One region of the Ferrimonas lipolytica genome, then DNA from elsewhere that is predicted to be linked to it. Evidence: riboswitches for the same ligand, from Rfam matches in the RefSeq annotation. Region 1 holds a riboswitch; the other holds the start of a gene.
The links. Region 1 has a riboswitch for cyclic di-GMP ahead of HER31_RS18755 (hypothetical protein). Riboswitches for the same ligand answer to the same signal wherever they lie in the genome.

Region 1 (4,680 bases):
TCAATAAGAAACCGACATCCATGTGACCATGGCTTGTGTCTTCAATCTTGGTGTTACCGTTTACGTCGTAAGCGTAGTTCCAAGTACAGGTACCATCGCTGTTAAACTGTAAGTTGTCGCCAAAGAAGCCAACAATATCATTTACTCGTTGCTCCATTACGCTGTCGCCACCGCTGGTCCACTTGTCTACGTAGATCATTGCAACGGCCATGGTCATATTGTGGTTGTACGGTACTGGATTAGAGTACAAGCCGTTATCACCGTAGGCGTCATTCTGTTCGTTTACGTAGAAGTATGAACCCTGAATCGCCGCGTTCTTACTCACACTGTAGGATGAGTTATGGTTGTTGATGATTGTCGTAGCGCTTGCTAAGAAAGCATCAGCCTGAGTCATGTAACCTGTTTTGTCGTTACTCTTGATGTAATCAACAATACGCATGATTGGGTTAAGGATCTGACCATCAGACAATACCGCTAAACGGTATCCACCGTAAGGACGACGCCAGCCATCACCAATCTGGCTACGATCATTCAGGAACAGCTTCGGTGCTACCGAGTACGGTTCCGCCGAGATATTTAGCTCGCCCCGCTGAGCACGGTTAGTGTCAGTGTAGTCAAGCATACGCTGAGCCAGCTCTACTGCGTAATCTAAGTACTTATCATCGTTATAGGTTTCAGCCATGGTTAAGTATGCACGTAACCAATAGTGTCCGTGCCACGCGTATTCGCCATTATCGTTGGCGTTGGTGGTATTCATCATCGGACGACCATTACGTGAGAAATGCTCAAAGCTGGCGTCCCACTCTGCTTGGGTTGCAATAGTAGCTTCTGGCGCAGTGATTCCTTCATCAATCACTTTCCAGTCACTGCTAGCAACGTTATACAGTCGGTTAGCGCTACTTGGGGCACTGCTGTTCTCAATGATGTTCTGGTTGTCGTCAAAGCTATATGCGCGCAGATGATCGTTGTTACCGTAGTCAATAAAAGCTAAAGCTTGCAGGCTCGCTTGACTGTAGTCATTACCGTAGTGCATCGCCGAGTTGTAACTTTGGTAACCAATTGAGCTATCGCTCACTGACTCAGTAGTCTGACCATCTGAGACAGTGACAATGCCATTATTGATGTTTACTTCAGCGTAACCGGTTGTGCCAAAATCAAAGCGATTGTCTAAACGGATCTCTTTGCCATTAAACAGGCCAATAAACGAGTCTTCAGTTACCGCTAAATAGGCATTTGAACCGCTGGCCAAGTAGGCTTTGTCATCACTTAAGTCACGGACCCAGGCCACAATACGGTGTTCGCTTTGCGCCTGCCATGCATCAAAGTCAAAGTACGCGTCGGTGCCGTTAAAGCTAATAGCTCGAGCGTCTTCACCTAATAGCAGGTCGTTTTCAATTGGCTCTGGCTCTGGCTCCGGTTCTGGCTCTGGTTCTGGCTCTGGCTCTGGTTCTGGCTCTGGTTCAACCGGTACTACTGGATCCGGGTCAACAGGCTCTGGCTCAACCGGCTCTACTGGATCAGGCTCAACCGGAGTTGGGTCAACTGGATCAGTAATAGGCGCGTTGTCTACAGGTGGAGTTTCATCAATAGGATCCGAACTGCTACTACCGCCGCCGCATGCTGTCAGGGCGACAGTAAGCGCGCTAAGGGCGAAAATACGTTTTAATTTCGAAGTGTTCGATAAGTGCCGATTGGTCATAATATACTCCAATATCGGCAGACAAGGTGGCATGGGGCCTAAAACGGTCCGACATGTGGTAGTCCCGCTATCTCAAGCTGTGTTACTTCGCTTGAGACCGGAGACTTTGCGTCATCAGTTCACACTGACTTTGCCTTTGTCTGCTGTCGTGAATGTCGTCGCAATATAAATCATCTGCGACTCGATTTGATGGGGTGCATCTTACTGGCAACAATCAGGTGCTTCAAATTGGCTAAAAAATCGATTTGATAAACGACATCGATCTGATTTTTAAGTGAAATTTTTAGTTTTTGCCGATGGCTAGTAAAATTGTTCAAAATTTGAATTTTGATTTATATATCAGCACCTTGAGGCAGTTAATTGCCGGCCAAAATAGAAACAATATTTTTACATGGTGACTACTGGTTTCGCGGTACTGATCACACCATCGACTGAAATAATGTGAATTAGGCTGATTTTTATCCACCATTGTTAGCGGCTAACTTAGCCAATTGCTCTTTATTTAGGTGAAAACCACCATTTCAGCGCTACTACTTCTCTACTTGGCATCTATTTACCCTGCGATACAGCTTGTAAGTAATGAGTGGCTAGCCAACTAGTTTTCGGTGAGTTGTTAAGCGCTTTAATTCGAGGCTGTAGATGTGAAAAAACCAGCTGCGAATGCAACTGGCTTTGCTCTAAAAGTTATCCCAACGGGTTGGAGGGAATTACTGTTTCCACTTCAAGTGGGTTGCCCAACCTAAGTAGGCGCGTGACCAGTCTGGATCACCAAAGTGGCGCAGCACATAGCTGTTCATTTGACTGATGCGAGCATCATATTCCGCTAAGTCAGCCCAATCGTAGGTACTTGCTACTTGATCCATGATGGTAGCCACTCCGGTACCACTTACGTCGTACGCCAACACACCAGGAGCACCAAAGACCTTATCGGTTAGGGTTTTGGTTGCACAGTTGATTGTCTCGGCAGCAACGTAACCTTCATTATGTGCCGTTAACAAGAAACCGACATCCATGTGACCATGGCTGGTGTCTTCAATCTTGGTGTTACCGTTTACATCGTAAGCGTAGTTCCAAGTACAGGTACCATCGCTGTTGAACTGCAGGTTGTCGCCAAAGAAGCCAACGATATCGTGTACTCGTTGGCTCATCTGACTGTCACCACCACTGGTCCACTTATCCACATAGATCATAGCTACAGCAAAAGTCATGTTGTGGTTATACGGTAATGGATTGGAGTACAAGCCACTGTCACCATATAGGTCATTTTTGTCATTAACGTAAAAGTAGGAGCCCTGAATAGCGGCGTTCTTACTGGTACTGTACGAGGTGTTATGGTTATTGATGATTGTCGTAGCGCTTGCTAAGAAAGCATCAGCTTGGTTCATGTAACCGGATTTGTTGTTACTCTTGATGTAATCAACAATACGCATAATTGGATTAAGGATCTGGCCATCGGACAATACTGCCAAGCGATGCCCGCCGTATGGGCGACGCCAGCCATCACCAATCTTGCTGCGGTCATTCAGATACAGTTTTGGTGCTACCGAATACGGTTCTGAATAGATGTTTAACTCGCCACGTTTAGCACGATTGGCATCGGTGTAGTCGAGCATGCGTTGAGCCAGCTCAACTGCATAATCTAGGTACTTATCGTCGTTATAGGTTTCAGCCATGGTGAGGTACGCGCGTAACCAGTAGTGACCGTGCCACGCGTATTCGCCATTATCGTTGGCGTTGGTGGTATTCATCAACGGGCGCCCATTACGTGAGAAATGTTCAAAGCTGGCGTCCCATTCTGCTTGGGTTGCAATAGTAGCTGCTGGTGCAGTGATGCCTTCATCAATCACTTTCCAGTCGCTGCTAGCAACGTTATACAGTCGGTTAGCGCTACTTGGGGCACTGCTGTTCTCAATGATGTTCTGGTTGTCGTCAAAGCTATAAGCACGCAGCCGATCGTTGTTACCGTAGTCAATAAAGGCTAATGCTTGCAGGTTTGCCTGACTGTAATCGTGACCGTAGTGCATCGCCGAGTTGTAACTTTGGTAACCAATCGCGCTATCGCTCACCGACTCGGTAATTTGGCCATCTGATACGGTGACTTTACCGCTGCTAATGTTTACTTCAGCGTAACCGGTTGTGCCAAAATCAAAGCGATTGTCTAAGCGGATCTCTTTGCCATTAAACAGGCCAATAAATGAATCTTCGGTTACCGCTAAATAGGCATTTGAACCGCTGGCCAAGTAGGCTTTGTCATCACTTAAGTCACGGATCCAAGCCACGACACGGTGCTCGCTTTGCGCCTGCCACGAGGCAAAGTCGAAGTACGCATTGGTGCCGTTAAAGCTAATAGCTCGCGCATTATCACCTAGTAGTAAATCGCCATTAATCGGCGTTGGTGTAACCGGATCTGTTGGATCAGGATCTACTGGGTCTACTGGGTCTACTGGGTCTACTGGGTCTACTGGGTCTACTGGGTCTACTGGGTCTACTGGGTCTACTGGGTCTACTGGGTCTACTGGAATGGTAGGATCTGGAGTGTTGTTGTCACCGCCTGAATAGATCGCATCCCATTTGTCACTCGGGAAATGTTCAGGGGCTGGATTCTCAATAGCGTTGTTACTTTCTTGCCACGCAGCAGAGTCGATGCTGTGTAACTGACCGTCATTGCCATTGACTTCGATCATGCCACGCTCTGGGCTAAATGCGTATGAACGTGAGTTGCTTGGGGTGTTGATATCGATTAGAGATAACGACTGTAAACCACCCTCAGAGTAACCATTGCTGCGACGATAAATCCATTCGTAGCTGATAGCGGTTGGGTCAATTGCACCATCCTTTACTGTGGCACTCTCGCTGCCATCGGTGACTGTCATGGCACCGTGATCAATGGTGTACTCAACGTATTTGCTCTGTTCGAAATCAAACTTACCGTAGATCCCAGGGTAGGAACTGCCCCATTGTCCTTGCACGTTGTGATGGCT
Region 2 (4,680 bases), 920 kb from region 1:
CGCCGTTAAAGCCAAGAGCGTATCAGTGCGTTTCGGGCAGCTTTTGCCTATAGCAAACAAATTGGAGATGAACCTTGAAGATTAAAGCCTTAGCGACAGCCGTTGCCGCAACCCTGGTGCTTGCCAGTTGTGGCAGCGACGGTGACAATTCGGTTGAATAGCCTGAGCCAGACTAATGCAGGCAGAATGGTTGGCAGAGCCTCGTATTGCCGAAGGGGCACTCGTGAGTGACCTTTTCTAAATTTAACTTCGAAATACGGTCGCACATGTGCGCCCCTACGATGCCATTCGTCGGCATGCGCTTCGCTACAACCCTTTCTGATACTGCTTATTGCTGCTACCGCTGATGCTCGCTTGCAAGGTGCTCGCTGCCCCGTCTTGCTGCGCTAACAGCGCTAAGAACTGCGCTACGGTTGCAGCGTTATCAGTGGCGACACGGGTGCCAGTCTCAATCTGGCGCAGATCGATAAAGCCGTGGGTCAACTGCTTTAAGTCGTTTATTGCGTCGAGATTAAGGAAGTTATCGTTGGCGTAGATAACATTGTGATCACCACGCTGCTTATCAATTACAAAACTGCTGTTTTTGAAGCTCACCAACGACGCCGATTTATCACACTTACGCAGACAGCCCTCAGTAAAGCGCGGCTTATGACAACCAACGGTTTGTTGCAAGAAGCACATGCGGCTGGTCATCAACGCTTGCGGGTGATAAATACTGTAATAGAGATCCATCCCCTTCGGTGCTGCAATCGGGTAGAGCTGACGACGGCTTAGCTCGTTAGATAGAAAGCCACCAACACAACCAAATTGCTGCTGTAACACCTCAAAGGCATAGCTATTCGTTAGGTTAAACTGCGGTCCAGCAACCCATTTAAGCCCCAATGATTGCGCAATTTTAACGATACCGGAGTTATTGGTTACTAACCGGCTAGGCCTTACCCGTTCAAGAAAACGCTTAGCTGCGTCGAAGTGTTTACCCAGTAAGATAGCTGGAAACCACGGCAACAATCGCGGCTGCTCAGTGAACAGCTCAACCATGGCATCAAACTGGCGATCCAGCGCCTCCGGTAACTGGTAGTAGAGCTCAACCGGCTGCTGCAACAGCGCCTCACTCGGTGCTCGGTTTAACAATACCGCCAGCTTTGCGGTTTCGGTTCGGGTCTGCTTTTGTGGCGCCGCAGGTAAGGCAACTTCTGGTTGCAGCGGCTTGCCGTCACGCAGGTAAGTAAACAGTTGCTCACGCATTGCGGTTAGCTCAGCAAATGGTAACAACAGCTGCTCACCTAGGCTTAACAGCTGCAATGGTTGCAACTGATGATTGGCGTCATTAAGGGGCTTGAAGATCGGTAGCAGGGTATCGATATCCAATTGACGTTTATCGGCACTGATTAACGCTGAAGAGGATTGCAGCGTCCACACCTGCGCAGCTTGTCCACGATCGCGGATAAGTGTGATCGTTAATGGTTCACCGTGTTGGCCCGACAGGCTCAATGTTAGCGGGCGCTTACTTATGTCTAGTGGTGCAATGGCATCGCTAACGTGGTTGATAATGTCGGTTTTAACATCGTAAAGCGCACGCTTGATCTGTTTAAACTCAGCTTCGGTGCTGATCTGCGCTTGCTTCGCAAAGTGATAGGCGCTGTTATCCCGAGGGTTGTTGCTGTACATCGAATGATTGATATCACCATGGAGGAAGCCCGCAGTAAAATCACGGTTAAATACGGTGTAGAGCAGATCACTACTCTGCGCTAACGGCTTATCTTGGCAGTAGTTATCAATCTGCTTGCGCCACTGATCTACCACGCTGTAAACGTAGTGCGATTTCTTAATGCGCCCTTCCACTTTCAATGAATAAACCCCAGCGTCCGCCAGCTCAGCCATATCGCTAAAGGCACTGTTGTCTTTCATGTTGAGTGGGAAGTCGCTGCCAGCCGCGGTGGTTTGGTAAGGGTCACGACAGGGCTGACTGCAACGACCTCGATTGCCGGAAGAGCCATTGTGCTCAGAGCTCATGTAACACAAACCAGAGAAGCCAATGCAATAGGAGCCATGCACAAACACCTCCATCTGCACGCCCCGCTCCGCACCAAAGCTGGCCAACGGTTTGATCTCTTTGAGGCTAAGCTCACGAGACAGATTTACCCGACTCGCGCCAAGTTGATTTAGGAACTCAATCTGGCCGCTGTTATGGGTATTCGATTGGGTTGAAGCGTGCACATCTAGCTGGGGAAAGTGCTGCTTCACCAAACCAAACAAACCGATGTCTTGCAAGATCACCCCATCTACATCGCTGTTATGCAATAGGTTGAGCAGTTTCCACATTTGGACAAACTCGCTCTGCAAAATAATGATGTTAAGGGTGAGAAAGATCTTACAACCGTGCTGATGAGCAACTCGGATCACGCCATTGAGTGCATCAAAATCGAGGTTATCGGCACGATGACGGGCATTAAATTTATCTAAGCCACAGTAGACAGCATCAGCACCAGCTGCGATGGCCGCTTTGATAGAGTCTATATCTCCACCTGGTGCCAATAGTTCAAATCGATTACTCATGCCGCTGCCTCTGGGTTAAATCAGCGGCGCATTGTAATGACTACTGGATAGCCTGTATAGCCAAGTTTACCACTAGAAAATGCCATAACCTTGCGTAAGAGATTGATACCTAAAGTTATAGGCCTTGGATATTGTTTATCCGCCTTGTTGAATAACTGCACTATTTCCACGATGTTGCCGTCGAGCCCTCTCCCTAGGGCCAATATTGATAGCTCTAACGGCAAACCGGTTGTGAGGCTGGGACGCAAAATGACAGCGCAACATGGAATTGTTATGGGCTGCATTACTGGGTGACGCCATATGCTTTTGTGTTTAGTACTTCACAAGGTTTTTTTAAATGAAACGGACTTCATTAGCTTTACTGACCGCAGTTGCGTTAACGCCCGCTGCACAAGCCGCTTTTGTCCCTATTACCTGCGTTATCGATCAGCCTGGACAGATCAACGCCTTGATTAATACAGATGGTAAAATCACCGCGGTAACCAAATTAAAACGAGACCCAACCAAAGAGATCTACCCAATTCGCTATCGTAACGATGAGTCTAGTCAGGAACGTTATGGCGCCGCTACCGCTACCTTTACTGTCAACATGCAGGCCGACAACTGCGGCTTTGACTCCAACTACGTCGTCACACTGAAAAGCACCAACGACAGTAAGCCGTGGCAGCAATTTTAGATAAGTAATGATAACGATCGTAGCAAGGTATTAAGCGCTAACTTCGATGATGGTGTTTATCAACCGGTGCCGGTAGTGCTGAGCGAAGGCAAACAACCCGGTGATGCCCTACCTACCCCGCAAGCCTTTGAGTATTCCGGTAGCCCTTTCGCGCCGATATTCAGTATCGATACCCTGCTGCGCCAACTCGATTCCGAATACGCCTCTTACGCCGAGCAGCAAGGTTGGTTCGAAACCAAACCGGGCAGCTACCACCAGCGGTTGTGGGTGAACAAGCACTGCATATCAATGCGCACGGAAATCCATGGTTATATCGGTTAACTGCCGCCAGCCAAGACGGCACCATTGCGGTTGGTTATATGCAGCGCAAAGCTGAAACCGACGCGGAGCCGACTGATGAAAAGCACAGCGTTACACGGTGATATGGGAGTTAGGCCGCGCCGCTGCAGCCCTTGAAGAGAAAGGTTCTCACGCTGAAGTCAGCAACGAACTGGTGTTCTTCCCGTCGGCCCATCTGGTTAGCCATTATCAACCCGAGAGGGAAGAACCGGGCTATACTTATCCCGTCGATTCGCTCGACCAAATAGCCACCAACGCCAATCTCACCATGAGCAAAGTCAGCCAGATCATCAACTATGGTCCAAGTGAGTACTTAATCGCTGGTCAATCAGCTTCCGGTAAGCCCATGTTAGCCATCGTTGTAACTCAGTTTTGGCGTGGCGCCGGAGAGCCGATCTAAACCGCAGGCTACCTAACCCACACCAACTAACAACAGAGCCTGCTCCGGTAGGCTCTTACTATTTCTGATAGGGGTGACCATTTAACTCCACTTCGGTTAACCACATCCGCGTCGCCAACTCCAATTGATGGTAGTTGGGTAACATATGTTGGCACAGGGCGTAGAAGTTCTTATCGTGCTGTTTCTCTTTTAAATGTGCCAGTTCGTGCACTGAGATCATCCGCAGCAACGGTTCTGGTGCTCGCTTAAACATGCTACCAATGCGGATCTCATTCTTACTTTTGAGTTTGCCCCCCTGCACTCGACTAACCGTAGTGTGGGTACCTAGGGCGTTATGCACAATATGCAGCTTGCCATCGAACTGCACCTTACTGAGCGGCCCTGACTTCTTCATGTATTGCTGCTTGAGAGTCATGATGTAATCGCGCAACGCGTTATCGCTGCCAATATGATGTTGCTGCGGGTAGTTATGACGGAGCCACTCTCCTAAACGCTGCTCGGCAATAAGCTGCTGCACCTGTTGCTGCAAGGTCTCAGGATAGTGGGCAAGGTAGCGTAATGGCGTCATGGGTTGGTGTGCGCTCAAAGGGGTTAGCTAAATGGCGGCAGTGTGCGATAACCGCTCGTGAGGATCAAGTTTGGCCAGTTTCCACACACTTCACTGAGCCCAATTCAGACATCGGCATGCATAACCATCATTTGTATTCAT

Region 2: it holds a riboswitch for cyclic di-GMP, as region 1 does, so the genes downstream of both, HER31_RS12975 (hypothetical protein) here and HER31_RS18755 (hypothetical protein) in region 1, are expected to answer to the same signal.

The regions. Positions count from the first base shown of each region.
Region 1 covers NZ_CP051180.1:3,748,188-3,752,867, forward strand. The annotation lists gene HER31_RS18755 (hypothetical protein) at 1-1,699, opposite strand, end outside; cyclic di-GMP riboswitch class I at 1,754-1,844, opposite strand; gene HER31_RS18940 (hypothetical protein) at 2,407-4,680, opposite strand, start outside.
Region 2 covers NZ_CP051180.1:2,832,393-2,837,072, forward strand. The annotation lists gene HER31_RS12970 (peptidase U32 family protein) at 307-2,556, opposite strand; cyclic di-GMP riboswitch class I at 2,766-2,847, shown strand; gene HER31_RS12975 (hypothetical protein) at 2,894-3,232, shown strand; gene HER31_RS12980 (hypothetical protein) at 3,299-3,553, shown strand; gene HER31_RS12985 (hypothetical protein) at 3,651-3,971, shown strand; gene HER31_RS12990 (M48 metallopeptidase family protein) at 4,030-4,539, opposite strand.